Regions from separate parts of the Bacillus sp. JZ109 genome, predicted to be linked through region 2. Evidence: riboswitches for the same ligand, from Rfam matches in the RefSeq annotation. Region 2 holds a riboswitch; the other holds the start of a gene.
What was found. A riboswitch is a leader RNA that binds a small molecule or an ion and turns the genes downstream of it on or off. The one in region 2 is predicted to bind S-adenosylmethionine.
Positions count from the first base shown of each region.

Region 1: another riboswitch for S-adenosylmethionine. It lies ahead of M1D94_RS15345 (bifunctional homocysteine S-methyltransferase/methylenetetrahydrofolate reductase); the one in region 2 lies ahead of metN (methionine ABC transporter ATP-binding protein MetN).

Region 1 is NZ_CP096388.1:2,899,693-2,907,340, forward strand. Features, by position in the region: gene M1D94_RS15335 (CvfB family protein) at 9-905, opposite strand; gene M1D94_RS15340 (YajQ family cyclic di-GMP-binding protein) at 1,004-1,495, shown strand; SAM riboswitch class I at 1,602-1,719, shown strand; gene M1D94_RS15345 (bifunctional homocysteine S-methyltransferase/methylenetetrahydrofolate reductase) at 1,809-3,647, shown strand; gene M1D94_RS15350 (GNAT family N-acetyltransferase) at 3,738-4,187, shown strand; gene M1D94_RS15355 (GNAT family N-acetyltransferase) at 4,193-5,041, shown strand; gene M1D94_RS15360 (MFS transporter) at 5,153-6,421, shown strand; gene M1D94_RS15365 (mandelate racemase/muconate lactonizing enzyme family protein) at 6,430-7,545, shown strand; gene M1D94_RS15370 (YitT family protein) at 7,641-7,648, shown strand, end outside.
Region 2 is NZ_CP096388.1:875,261-882,908, forward strand. Features, by position in the region: gene gcvH (glycine cleavage system protein GcvH) at 1-225, shown strand, start outside; gene M1D94_RS04430 (YusG family protein) at 281-517, shown strand; partial or broken gene M1D94_RS04435 (toprim domain-containing protein) at 595-956, shown strand; gene M1D94_RS04440 (thioredoxin family protein) at 958-1,278, shown strand; gene M1D94_RS04445 (SCP2 sterol-binding domain-containing protein) at 1,385-1,729, shown strand; SAM riboswitch class I at 1,844-1,950, shown strand; gene metN (methionine ABC transporter ATP-binding protein MetN) at 2,056-3,081, shown strand; gene metP (methionine ABC transporter permease MetP) at 3,074-3,742, shown strand; gene metQ (methionine ABC transporter substrate-binding lipoprotein MetQ) at 3,756-4,580, shown strand; gene M1D94_RS04465 (carboxymuconolactone decarboxylase family protein) at 4,665-5,042, shown strand; gene M1D94_RS04470 (hypothetical protein) at 5,236-5,373, shown strand; gene sufC (Fe-S cluster assembly ATPase SufC) at 5,567-6,352, shown strand; gene sufD (Fe-S cluster assembly protein SufD) at 6,370-7,648, shown strand, end outside.

The sequences.
Region 1 (7,648 bases), 2.0 Mb from region 2:
TTTTCATGCTATTTTTTCTCGTATGTCCATCCATTTTCCTGATACACTTTTCCGTTTTTCATCAAATGGCCCAGTGCGCGTTTAAAGGCGGCTTTGCTCATATTAAAACGTTCTCTGATATCATCAGGCTGGCTTTTGTCACTGTACGGCATGGCACCGTTTCTCGTTCTCATATACGTTAGAATGCACTCAGCATCAACTGACATTGCATCCTGTTTTCTTGGAAGCAGCGACAAGTTGACTGAACCGTCTTCTTTCACTTGAATCACCCGGCCTGTGACTCTTGAACCGAGTCTTGGCTCCTCTTTTCTTTCTGACGGGTGAATAAAACAGCGGATACCGTCATCCGTGATCACGAATGAACCCGATGCGATCAGCCTGTACACCGTACCTGTCAGCTCTTTATTCATCAGATCTTCTGAAGCGTCGGTAAACAGTTCGCTGATGATATCTTCCGGCGCTGGTTTCGCAAACATGCGCCCCCGGTTCGTCACCTTCAGCATACAGTAAAGTTTGTCCCCTTTTTGCGGCCAGACATCTTCGTACGGCGGCAAATGCTCAGTTGCGACTAGTGCGTCCTTCGATAAACCGACATCAACGAAAACGCCCATATCTTCCACTTTATCCACCACTTCAACCCAGCCATATTCATCCGCGCTGATGACCGGAATTTTCATCGTGGCCGCAAGCCTTTCCTGCTGGTCTACGTATATAAAGACTTCTACTTCGTCTCTGTCCTCGATATCCTCAGTCATTTCACTGTTATGTAAGAGAATCGTATCTTCCCCATCGGTTAAAAAGTAACCGAAGTCGGTTTGGTGATCTATACTCAAGGTTAATTGCTGCCCTGGTCTCATGCTATCGTCCTTCCTGTTCCGCTTATTCTCTGCGGATTTTGTTAACATTTTTTCCAATCATCACAAATTGATTCTTTGTTCTGTTGGAAGTTTCTCTTTATTCTACTATAATCAACACATAAGTTAAATGTTATGGAGGTTTTCATATGGCAAAAGAAAGTTCATTTGATATTGTATCCAAGGTGGAATTGCCTGAAGTGCAAAACGCAATCCAAATTGCACTGAAGGAAATCAGTACCCGATATGACTTTAAAGGCAGCAAAAGCGACATTTCTTTAGATAAAGAGGAGCTTATCCTCGTTTCCGATGACGAATTCAAATTAAGCCAGCTGAAAGATGTGCTGGTCAGCAAATTGATTAAACGAAACGTACCGACAAAAAACATTGAGTACGGCAAGGTTGAAAACGCGTCAGGCGGAACGGTGCGCCAGCGTGCAAAGCTTGTTCAAGGCATTGACAAGGACAACGCAAAAAAAATCAATACGATCATCAAAAACTCCGGACTGAAAGTAAAGTCTCAGGTGCAGGATGATCAAGTGCGTGTCACCGGAAAAAACAAAGATGACCTGCAGCAGATTATCTCAGCTGTACGGGGAGCAGATCTGCCAATTGACGTTCAATTTATAAATTTCAGATAAATTTTCTGATTCCTATTGATTATTGTCTTTATTTTCGGTAAATTTGGAGAAAGGGAAAAACGCCAGGTATCTTTTGGCACTTCCTGACACGAAAATTTCATATCCGTTCTTATCAAGAGAAGCAGAGGGACTGGCCCGACGAAGCTTCAGCAACCGGTGTAATGGCGATCAGCCATGACCAAGGTGCTAAATCCAGCAAGCTCGAACAGCTTGGAAGATAAGAAGAGACAAAATCACTGACAAAGTCTTCTTCTTAAGAGGACTTTTTTTATTTCTCTTTTTTCCTTGCTGATGTGAATAAAGGAGGCAGACAATGGGACTTTTAGAAGATTTGCAAAGACAGGTGTTAATCGGTGACGGCGCCATGGGGACACTCCTCTACTCCTATGGCATTGACAGGTGTTTTGAGGAGCTCAATATTTCAAAGCCGGAGGAAATTCAGCGCATACATAAAGCGTACGTTGAAGCGGGAGCCAACATTATTCAAACGAATACGTACGGGGCCAACTATATTAAATTATCCAGACACGGGCTTGAGGATGACATCAAAAAAATGAATCAGGAGGCCGTAAAGATCGCGCGGGCTTCAGCAGGCGATGCATACGTGCTTGGAACGATGGGCGGCATACGGACATTTAATAAAAACGCGTACAGTCTTGACGAAATTAAGCGCAGCTTCCGCGAGCAGTTGTATCTGCTGCTGCATGAAGAGCCGGATGGCTTGCTGTTAGAAACATATTATGATTTGGAAGAAGCCCGTGAAGTGCTGAAAATCGCGCGCAAAGAGACTGATCTTCCGATTATGCTCAATGTCTCCATGCACGAGCAAGGCGTATTGCAGGACGGAACGCCGCTTTCTGACGCATTGCGCTCGATTGCGGATCTCGGAGCTGATATCGTCGGCATTAACTGCCGCCTCGGCCCTTATCACATGATTGAAGCGCTCAGCGAAGTGCCGATTTTTGATGACGTCTTCTTATCCGTTTATCCGAACAGCAGTCTTCCTTCGCTTGAAGAGGGACGGCTCGTCTATGAAACAGACGACACGTATTTTCAAAACAGCGCGTCAGAATTCCGTAAGCAAGGCGCGCGGATTATCGGCGGCTGCTGCGGCACAACGCCGAATCACATCAGGGCGATGGCGGAAGCAGTTGGCGGACTAGCTCCGATTACAGAAAAAGAAGTCAAAACCCGGGCGAAAGAATTCATTTCTGTTCATCACGAGCGAACCGAGCCCGGCCTGGATGAGATCGCGGCGAAAAAACGCTCTATTATCGTAGAACTGGATCCGCCGAAAAAACTGAGCTTTGACAAATTTCTGTCCGCTGCTGCTGAATTAAAAGAAGCGGGAATCGATGCCCTGACACTCGCCGACAATTCTCTGGCGACCCCGCGGATCAGCAATGTTGCCTGCGGCGCTCTCATCAAGCAGCAGCTCGATATGCGTTCCCTTGTCCATATTACGTGCCGTGACCGTAACATTATCGGCTTACAGTCACATTTAATGGGCCTTGATACGTTAGGGCTGAATGACGTGCTTGCTATTACAGGTGACCCTTCTAAAATTGGGGATTTTCCTGGTGCGACGTCTGTATATGATTTAACATCTTTTGATTTAATCAGGCTGATCAAACAATTCAATGAAGGTCTGTCTCTGTCTGGAAAACCGCTCGGCAAGAAAACGAATTTCTCAGTTGCCGCCGCATTTAATCCTAACGTCCGCCATCTGGATAAAGCGGTAAAACGGCTTGAGAAAAAAATAGATTGCGGCGCAGATTATTTTGTTTCTCAGCCTGTCTATTCCGAGCAGCAGCTTGTCGATATCCATAACGAAACAAAACATCTGAAGACGCCGATCTATATCGGCATCATGCCGCTGACAAGCAGCCGGAATGCCGAATTCATCCATAATGAAATTCCCGGCATTAAGCTGTCTGATACGATTCGCGAAAAAATGGCCCATGCCGGTGAAGATAAAGAAAAGCAAAAGGCGGAAGGCCTTGCGATTGCACGCTCCCTGCTGGATACGGCATGCGAGCTGTTTAACGGCATCTACTTGATAACGCCTTTCCTCAGATCTGACTTAACCGCCGAGCTCACTTCCTATATTCAGCAAAAAGATGAGCAGCGCCAAAATATCTTTTTGCATTAATCCCTTAAAAGACTGTCTGATCCAATCGGGCGGTCTTTTTCAACGGGATTCGTGTTACGATATAGAAAAACAGTCATGAGGAGGAACATTATGCTCGAAGTCAAAACCATTTCCGCGGAAGATACATATGAAATCCGGCACCGCATTCTGCGTCCCCATCAATCCATTGAACAATGCAAATATGAAGAGGATCATGCAAAAGGCTCCTTTCATCTCGGCGCATTTTTTGAAGGAAAGCTGATCAGCATCGCTTCTTTTTCCCCGCAAAATCAGCCATTAATAACAGAATCCCCAGCATATCGGCTGAGAGGCATGGCAACGCTTGAAGGATATCGCGATCAAAAAGGCGGGAGCACGCTGATCAAACACGCGGAAGAGAAACTGGCAAAGAACGGCGTTCAGGCAGTCTGGTGCAATGCCAGAAGCCAGGTGAAAGGCTACTATTCAAAGCTTGGGTGGGAAGTACTCGGCGAACCGTTTGAGATTCCCGGCATAGGCACTCATATCATCATGTATAAAAAACTCGAAACAAGCAGGTGATCTGTATGAGGGTAATCGATAAGCTGATTAAGCTTCATGAAGAACATATCCCTAGTCTATTGCGGCTTTGCAGGCAAGCCGGGTGGCCGGATTACGGCGAACAAGAGCTGGCACTGCTTGTCCAGCAAGGACGCTTTTTCGGCTATCAAAATGTCAGCGGTGATATTATTTCCTGCATCGGCTTGTTTTTGTTTGGCCGGCTTGCTTCTATCGGCCTCGTGATCGTGGACAAAGAATATCAACGGCTCGGTCTCGGCCGGCGTATGGTAAACGCCTGTATCCCCCAAGCGGGTGAAAACACCGCCATCAGGCTTTGCGCCACAAAAGAAGGTTTGCCGCTTTATGAAAAAGCAGGTTTTCATACGGCAGGTTCAGTGCGAAAGTACAGCTGTCACAGTTTTCAACCTTATACAAAAAAGCTTGATGCTGAACTGACATCCTTTAGAGAACAAGACTTTCACGACTTAACCGCGGCGGATCTGGAAGCCTTTGGCGGAGATCGATCAAATCTTTTGCAGCAGCTTATTTCTGCTTCATGCGAATGTATCATCGCCAGAAATCATGACGGACAGCTAATTGGCTACGGACTTTCTGTACAGACACCGGCCAATTTGAAATTCGGCCCTATCATCGCTGCATCATCAGATGTTGCAGCACAAATAATTAACAGGCTGGCGGCCGGCAAACAAGGGCCGATGCGAATCGATATACCGAGTGAACACACGTCTCTGCATGACAGCCTGATAGAAATGGGATTTCGTAAAGATGATGAACCTCCGCTTTTGTTTTATCAGAAAAAAGCGCCTATTCAAAATGGACACTTATATGCTTTGATTTCACAGGCTCTCGGTTAACCCTCTTTTTTCCCGAACAGGTATCTTCTGTTCGGTTTTTTGCTGTCTGATCGCTGAATAAACGAAGCCATCAGGGACATTCTAAGCAGAAGAAAAGGAGTGTGCTCTGAGATGGAATCATCAAAACAAAATAACGGAATGACGGTTGTAGCAATCGGTTCAATCCCTTTAATATTAACCCTAGGAAACTCGATGCTTATTCCGATTTTGCCAAAAATGAAATCTGAACTTCATTTATCACAATTTCAAGTCAGTCTCGTGATCACAGTATTTTCCTTGATTGCAGCTTTTGCGATTCCGATTGTCGGTTATCTCGCAGACCGATTCTCAAGGAAAGTCATCATTATTCCCTGCTTAATTTTGTATGGTGCCGGCGGTTTGTTAGCCGGGTTTGCGGCAGGTTTTTTTGACAATGCCTATCCTTGGGTCATGGCAGGACGAGCGTTACAGGGAATCGGGGCAGCCGGAACCGGCCCAATTGCCATGGCACTGACGGGAGATCTGTTTAAAGGCGCCCAGGAGAGCAAGGTGCTCGGCCTTGTTGAAGCTTCAAACGGCATGGGGAAAGTGCTATCGCCGATCATTGGCTCGCTGATCGCCCTGCTTGTCTGGTATGGCGCGTTTTTTGCCTTTCCTGTGTTTTGTATCATTTCGATCGTACTGACTTGGATTTTTATTAAAGAAAAGAAAAAGGAAAAAGAACCGCCACCAATCGGAAAATATGCAAAAGGGCTGTTAAGTGTCTTTAAACACGAAGGCAGATGGCTGTTTACCGCTTATTTAGCAGGTGCGACCTGTTTGTTTACTTTATTCGGCATCCTGTTTTATCTCTCAGATGTTCTTGAAAAAACATACGACACCGACGGCGTGAAGAAAGGCTTGATTTTAGCGATCCCGCTTTTGGTTATGTGTGTGACGTCCTATACAACAGGAAGCAAAATCGGGCAAAAGCAATCGTTAATGAAAAAGCTGATCGTACTTGGATTGGCGTTCATGACCGTATCCTACGCGGCACTGTCATTCATTGAAAATCTTGTCCTTTTTATCAGTGTTCTTGTACTGAGCAGTATAGGCTCAGGTCTTGTCCTTCCTTGTGTGAACAGTTTTATTACCGGGGCTGTCGGCAAAGAAAGACGGGGATTTGTCACCTCGCTGTACGGCTCTGTACGTTTCTTAGGGGTAGCGATCGGTCCTCCGATTTTCGGCCGCCTGATGCAATGGTCCAGACCCGGCATGTTTTTAAGCATCGCGGGATTGACTCTCGTTGTCGGGATTCTTGTGATGATGCTCATCCATGTGAAGCAAAACAATGAAGAAACAAAAGAAAAAGAAGACCCTAAAATGGCTGGCAATCGGCTCCAGCCCGCTGAGGAAAGGTAGCACCCAGTTTGAAAATTGTACGGATTGAAACCTTTCCGCTATTTCACCGATTAGAAAAGCCATACGGAGATGCCAATGGGTTTAAACGATATCGGACTTGTTATCTCATTAGGATTATCACCGAAAGCGGGATAGACGGCTGGGGAGAATGCGTTGATTGGCTCCCTGCTCTCCATGTCGGTTTTACGAAGCGGATCATCCCGTTTCTATTGGGAAAACAGGCCGGCAGCCGCCTGTCATTAGTGCGCACGATTCAAAAATGGCACCAGCGGGCGGCCTCCGCTGTAAGCATGGCGCTGACAGAGATTGCAGCCAAAGCTGCGGATTGTTCGGTTTGCGAATTATGGGGCGGGCGATACAGAGAGGAGATTCCTGTGTACGCGTCTTTTCAATCGTACTCAGACTCCCCGCAATGGATCAGCCGCTCAGTCTCCAATGTTGAAGCCCAGTTGAAAAAAGGGTTTGAGCAAATCAAAGTCAAAATTGGCGGGACTTCATTCAAGGAGGATGTCCGGCACATCAATGCGCTGCAGCATACAGCAGGCAGCTCCATTACGATGATTCTGGACGCAAACCAAAGCTACGATGCCGCTGCGGCTTTTAAATGGGAGCGCTATTTCTCCGAATGGACGAACATTGGCTGGCTTGAGGAGCCTTTGCCCTTTGATCACCCGCAGGATTACGCTATGCTTCGAAGCCGTTTGTCTGTTCCTGTTGCCGGTGGAGAAAACATGAAAGGCCCGGCGCAATATGTGCCTCTCCTTTCACAGCGCTGTTTGGATATCATTCAGCCCGATGTCATGCATGTCAACGGAATTGATGAGTTTCGGGACTGCCTCCAGCTCGCGCGTTATTTCGGCGTCAGAGCATCCGCCCATGCATATGACGGATCGCTCTCACGACTCTATGCTTTATTTGCACAAGCCTGTCTGCCCCCATGGTCTAAAATGAAGAACGATCACATTGAACCGATCGAGTGGGACGTCATGGAGAATCCTTTTACAGATCTCGTCAGCCTGCAGCCTTCAAAAGGAATGGTCCACATCCCGAAAGGAAAAGGCATTGGAACAGAGATCAATATGGAGATCGTCAATCGCTACAAGTGGGATGGCTCAGCATATTAAGCTGGGCCATTTCTTTATTTTGAGACATAAATAATGGACAGCCTCATAAAATGAAAACAGCGGACAAGTCTTTTCATAAAGGAGCAAATGACTTAATGGCTGA
Region 2 (7,648 bases):
GAGCCATTCGGCAGTGTTGAATCCGTTAAAACGGTATCTGAGCTTTATGCACCGATTAACGGAACGGTTGTGGAAGTAAACGAAGATCTTGATGACAGTCCGGAATTCGTCAACGAATCTCCGTACGAAAAAGCATGGATGATCGTCGTTGAGCCATCTGACGCTTCTGAAATTGAAAAACTGATGACAGCAGAGCAATACGAAGAGATGACACAAGAAGACTAAAACAGGATAGCCGTAAAAGCAATTGGACACGCTAACGTTATGGGAGGTGTCCAATATGGCTTTCGACAAACAAAAGCTCGATGTCACCAATGACGTGACAGGCCGCTTTCAAAATGGCCGGCTCTCGTTATATCATGATAATGAGATGATCGGCCAAATGACAAGCATGAATGAATATGAGCTTAAGTCCGGTTATTCCTTTGAAAATGAGAAATTTTATAAGACAGCCGATGTGGTCTCTGGAGACGACGCAAAATATGTAGATTGTGACTACGAAAACGGCTGGTGTTAATGTTGGCGGTGAATTTCACTGCCTTCTTTTACAATCTGAACGTTTCAAATTTGACGCGGCAGGTGAACAAGATGAAGATGGATGAGCTGGAAAAGGTTATGATTGTCGAGGGGAAATCAGATAAAGAGAAAATCGAAAGCGTCCTGAATGAACCGGTGCGCATTATCTGCACAAACGGAACAATCAGCCAGCTGAGGCTCGAGGAATTGGCTGACGAGCTTTATGATAAAGACGTCTATATATTAGTTGATGCTGATGAATCAGGTGAGAAATTGAGAAAACAGCTGAAGCGTGAATTTAATGAAGCCTGCCATCTCCATATCGACAGAGCCTATAAGGAAGTAGCGGCTGCGCCCAGGCACCATATCGCTTCTGTATTGTGCGTGCGAATCTGAATGTCCATACTATTTTTCTTGAAAGAAAGTCCCGAGGTGTATAGCATGAAAGAACTCCAAGAACACGAACTTGATCACATTGAAGATGATGTGTACCTTCTATATTTATATACTCCGTTTTGCGGCACCTGCCAGCTTGCAAGCAAAATGCTGACAGTGGTGAAAGAAATGCTGCCGGATGTCGCCTTCTATCAAAACAATGTCAATTACTCTCCGACATTCGCAAAAGCGTATCAAATTGAAAGCGTCCCTTGTTTTCTGCTGTTTAAAGGCGGAAAGGTGGTCGAAAGAGGATATGCATTTCATTCCGTTTCTTATTTATATGAGCTGATCAAACAAAAATCATCTTCCGCATCCCATTTATGACATATTTCTCAGCATATCCAATGAAATTGTCGTTCGTTTTATAAAGGGGTTCTTGCGACAAAGAGAGAAATGTGTATGTATGACCAACAAATAGGAGGTTGTACATATGGAGAAAGCGGAAGTTTTAGAAGATGAGTATCAGCATCTGTTTTTAAAACCCCTTTTGAATGCCTCAACATTGCTCATTACCTTCCAAGGAGAAGCAGAAGCCTTAACCGTCTCAATAAACGAACAGGGAGAAATGAAAAAAGTTTCTCCGCCCCAAACGTCCAACCTGACCTTTTACGGAAACCAAACGGAAATTATTGATTTATTGCACGGAGACATTTCCCTTCAGCACCTGATTCAGAGCGGAAGCCTCAAAGTAAAGGGGTCATTCAGGGCCCTGTTAAAACTGGAAGCCATTCTCTGGCTGACAAATGGATTTTTTCAGAGGATTTTAAAAAATTAAAAAATAATAAATTATTATAATAGTAAAAGTTGACATCATTTATTTTATTGACATTTAATCATTCGCCGTGCTATTCTACATTAAGAATTTCCGGACGAAAAAGACTATATATTTCTCTTATCAAGAGAGGTGGAGGGAAGTGCCCTATGAAGCCCGGCAACCATCAACGCTGTTGAAATGGTGCCAATTCACACGAAGCGTTCAGCTTTGAAAGATGAGAGAAAGGCATTTTATATAAGCCTTTCTGCTCAAGTGTGCAGAAAGGCTTTTCTTTTGCAGAAAAAACCGGAAGATTTCTTAGAATAGTGTTAAGGCAGGTGATTGCTTTGATCAATCTTCAGGATGTTTCAAAAGTTTACAAGTCGAAACATGGAGATGTCAATGCTGTCCAAAACGTCTCGCTTTCCATTAAAAAAGGTGAGATTTTTGGAATTATAGGATATAGCGGAGCTGGTAAGAGTTCCTTAATCCGTCTGCTGAACGGCCTTGAGAAACCAACCTCAGGAACCGTGGAAGTGGCGGGAACCAAGATTAATGAAGTAAATGGACGCGGTTTAAGAAAAGCACGCCATGAGATCAGTATGATTTTCCAGCATTTCAATTTGCTTTGGTCGCGGACTGTCAGAGATAATATCATGTTTCCTTTGGAAATTGCCGGAGTGAAAAAGAGCGAGCGGATCAAGCGCGCCAATGAACTGATTAAACTGGTAGGTTTAGAAGGAAAAGAAAAATCTTATCCGTCTCAGCTGAGCGGCGGTCAGAAGCAGCGTGTGGGAATTGCCAGAGCGCTTGCAAACAATCCGAAGGTTCTCCTTTGTGACGAAGCGACATCAGCATTAGATCCGCAAACGACAGATTCAATTCTGGATCTATTGTCCGATATTAATGAAAGACTCGGTTTGACGATTGTGCTGATTACGCACGAAATGCATGTCATCCGCAAAATCTGCAACAGAGTCGCCGTCATGGAAAACGGCAAGGTGGTCGAAGAAGGCGAGGTTCTCGATGTCTTCAAAAATCCAAAGGAACAAATGACAAAACGATTTGTTCAGCAGGTGACAGAGCCGGAAGAAACGAAAGAGACGCTTCAGCACCTTCTTGATGATACAGCATCAGGAAAAATGGTTCAGCTCACATTTGTCGGTGAGTCAGCTGAACAGCCTTTGATTACAGAGATGATCAGAAACTTCAATGTCAGCGTCAATATTCTGCAAGGGAAAATTTCGCAGACGAAGGATGGGGCTTACGGTTCACTGTTCATCCACATTGACGGGGACGAGGAAGAAGTGCAAAACGTGATCCGATTCATTAATGACAAACAGGTGAAAGCAGAGGTGATCACGAATGTTTGAAAAATACTTCCCGAACGTTGATTTAACTGAATTATGGAACGCGACATATGAAACACTTTATATGACGCTGATTTCTTTACTGTTTGCTTTTGTCATCGGGGTCATCCTCGGCTTGCTGCTCTTTCTGACGAGCAAAGGAAGCCTCTGGCAGAATAAAGCGGTCAACTCTGTGATTGCGGCCGTTGTTAACATATTCAGATCGATTCCGTTCCTTATTTTAATTATTTTACTATTAGGTTTTACGAAATTTTTAGTCGGCACGATCTTAGGGCCAAACGCCGCATTGCCGGCGCTGGTAATCGGCTCGGCACCATTTTACGCGCGCCTTGTTGAAATCGCGCTGCGTGAGGTGGATAAAGGTGTGATTGAAGCCGCTAAATCAATGGGCGCGAAAACGTCTACGATTATTTTCAAAGTGCTGATTCCGGAATCAATGCCTGCTCTTATTTCTGGCATTACGGTTACTGCCATCGCTTTGATCGGCTCAACGGCAATTGCCGGAGCCATTGGTTCAGGAGGCCTTGGAAACCTTGCGTACGTAGAAGGATATCAGTCTAATAACGCTGATGTTACCTTCGTTGCTACTGTGTTTATTTTAATCATCGTGTTTATTATTCAAATCATCGGTGATCTAATAACAAATATTATAGACAAACGATAAGGGAGGATTTACATTGAAAAAGCTATTTTTGGGTGCATTACTGCTTGTATTTGCAGGAGTCATGGCTGCCTGCAGTTCGAATAACGGCGCTGAATCTGGCAAGAAAGAAATTGTCGTTGCGGCAACAAAAACACCGCATGCGGAAATTTTAAAAGAAGCTGAACCATTGCTGAAAGAAAAAGGCTATACGCTGAAAGTGAAAGTGCTTAGTGATTACAAAATGTACAATAAAGCTTTAGCTGATAATGAAGTGGACGCGAACTACTTCCAGCACATTCCTTACCTTGAGCAAGAAATGAAAGAAAACACAGATTACAAACTTGTGAATGCCGGCGCTGTTCACTTAGAGCCATTCGGTATTTACTCTAAAACATACAAATCACTGAAAGACCTTCCAGACGGTGCGACAATCATTCTGACAAACAACGTTGCTGAACAAGGACGTATGCTTGCAATGCTTGAAAACGCTGGATTAATCACTCTTGATTCTAAGGTAGAAACAATTGACGCAACATTGAAAGACATTAAGAAAAACCCGAAAAACCTTGAATTCAAAAAAGTGGCGCCTGAATTAACGGCAAAAGCATATGAAAACAAAGAAGGAGACGCGGCCTTCATCAATGTAAACTATGCGATCCAAAATAAATTAAATCCTAAAAAAGATGCAATTGAAGTAGAATCAACGAAAAACAACCCATACGCTAACATCATCGCAGTAAGAAAAGGCGAAGAAGATTCTGCAAAAATCAAAGCGCTGATGGAAGTTCTTCACTCTAAAAAGATCAAAGACTTCATCGAGAAAAAATACGACGGAGCTGTGCTTCCTGTATCTGAATAAGACTGAAACCCCGGATGAGAAATCCGGGGTTTTTTTCGCGTATTTTCCTAAAAGCTGTTCATAATAAAAAGGAATGTTAAACAGATGGAGGGATTTTCTTTGAATCAAGACAGAGGAAGCATGCAGGACGCGTTAAAACAATATAAACATGGTTTAGGTACATTTGAACAAAAGATGCCGCTGATGGGAAGGAAATTTAACGAATTTACTGAACAGTGCTTTGCCGGGAATTCTCTGACTGAAAGAGAAAAACAGCTGATCGCCCTCGGAATTGCCATCAATGCTCAGGACGAATATTGCATGATCTATCATACAAAAGGCTGTCTCGATCAGGGAGCGACAGAAGAAAACATTCTCGAAGCCGTCAGTGTGGCAGCGGCATTTGGAGGCGGCGCAGCTTTCAGCCAAGGCGTGACAGTTGTTCAACAGTGCATTGAGGAATTCGGAAACACCACGCATTAAGAGAAGGAATATTCCGAAAAACCATTCTCATTTGTTCTGAAAGGATGCTTTCGTCTCATCTGCCGCTATTTCACGCCAAATCGTTTTTGCGGCATCCAACGCAGCACTGGTACAATAAAAAGCAAATATATGAAGGGATTGATTCATTATTTGCAGCAGCCAGGACAGACTGAACCTCGATTATACGTCAGAAATGGAAAAAGCGATGCAGCTGTCACACGGAATTGGATACGAGGAATATGGACGCCGGCTGGAAACAAGAATGAAAGTAGAGCGGCAGAGAGAGCTTGATTACGAAAAAAGCAAGCGGATTTCTGCGGGAGCTTATTGAGAAAATCAATCTTTTAAAAAAGGGTGGGAATCCACTCTTTTTCTTTTTCAATCGCTTTAATAAAGTGCTGATCTTTGTTAAACTTGAGGAATGTGCAAGGCACGATAAAAAGTTGTATTTACTTTTCATTTGTTATAAAATTAGAATGAGAATAAAATGAGAATAATGATTATATATTTTTGGAGGTATAGATATGGCTGCTTCAACATTAACGATCAAAGATCTTCACGTTGAAATCGAAGGGAAAGAGATCTTAAAGGGTGTAAACCTTGAAATAAAAGGTGGAGAATTCCACGCAGTAATGGGCCCGAATGGAACTGGTAAATCCACATTATCAGCTGCTATTATGGGGCATCCTAAATATGAAGTAACAAAAGGCAGCATCACGCTTGACGGCAAAGATGTACTGGAGATGGAAGTGGACGAGCGTGCGCAGGCAGGCTTATTCCTTGCGATGCAGTACCCAAGTGAAATCAGCGGTGTGACAAATGCCGACTTCCTTCGCTCAGCAATCAACGCGCGCAGAGAAGAAGGCGATGAAATTTCTCTCATGAAATTCATCCGCAAAATGGACGAAAACATGGAGTTCCTTGAAATGGACCCTGAAATGGCTCAGCGCTATCTTAACGAAGGCTTCTCAGGCGGGGAGAAAAAACGCAATGAAATCCTTCAATTAATGATGATTGAACCGAAAATCGCCATCCTTGATGAAATTGACTCAGGTCTTGATATTGACGCTTTGAAAGTTGTATCAAAAGGGATCAACAAAATGCGCAGCGAAAGCTTCGGCTGCCTGATGATCACTCACTATCAGCGCCTGTTAAACTACATCACTCCGGATGTTGTTCACGTTATGATGCAAGGCCGCGTTGTAAAATCCGGCGGTGCAGAGCTTGCACAGCGTCTTGAAGCAGAAGGTTATGACTGGATCAAACAAGAACTTGGCATTGAAGACGAAACTGTTGGCCAAGAAGCGTAAGCGTTAGGGGGATTAATATGACACTAGGTACAAAACTATCCGTAGATCAGGAGTATCTCAAAAGCTTTTCCGAAAAGCACCAAGAACCTGCCTGGCTGAAGAACCTGCGCTTACAGGCTCTTGAACAAGCTGAGGATCTGCCGATGCCGAAACCTGACAAAACAAAAATCACAAACTGGAACTTCACGAATTTCGCGAAGCATACAGTGGATAACGAACCGCTTTCTTCATTAGAAGATTTGACTGATGAAGTAAAAGCGCTGATCGACGTTGAAAACGAAGATAAAACATTATACGTACAGCGTGACCAGACGCCGGCATATCTTTCTCTTTCTCAAGAATTGAAAGACAAAGGCGTCATCTTCACTGATATTCTGACTGCTGCACGTGAGCACAGCGACTTGGTGGAGAAATACTTTATGAAGGACGGCGTGAAAGTTGACGAACATAAGTTAACTGCACTTCACGCGGCTCTTGTTAACGGAGGAGCATTCCTTTATGTTCCGAAAAATGTTCAGGTGGAGACGCCGGTTCAGGCTGTTTATGTCCACGAAAGCAATGATACAGCTCTATTCAACCACGTGCTGATTGTGGCTGAAGACCACAGCTCTGTAACATATGTAGAAAACTACATCAGCACTGTAAACCCGAAAGACGCTGTCTTCAATATTATCAGTGAGGTCATCACAGGTGATAATGCCAGCGTGACATACGGTGCGGTGGATAATCTGTCAAGCGGTGTGACAACTTATGTGAACCGCCGCGGTGCTGCGCGCGGACGCGACAGCAAAATCGAGTGGGCTCTTGGCCTGATGAACGACGGCGACACGATTTCCGAAAATACAACAAACCTTTACGGTGACGGCACATACGGCGATACGAAAACGGTTGTTGTCGGAAGAGGAGAGCAAACAGAAAACTTCACAACACAAATCATCCATTTCGGTAAAGCTTCTGAAGGCTATATCTTGAAGCACGGTGTGATGAAGGATTCCGCTTCTTCTATCTTTAACGGAATCGGCAAAATCGAACATGGCGCTTCTAAAGCGAATGCGGAGCAAGAATCACGCGTGCTGATGCTTAGCGAAAAAGCACGCGGAGACGCAAACCCTATTCTTTTAATTGACGAAGACGATGTAACTGCAGGACATGCGGCATCTGTCGGCCGTGTGGACCCTATTCAGCTTTACTACCTGATGAGCCGCGGAATTCCGAAAGAAGAAGCAGAACGCTTAGTCATTTACGGATTCCTTGCACCGGTAGTAAATGAACTTCCGATTGAAGGCGTTAAGAAAC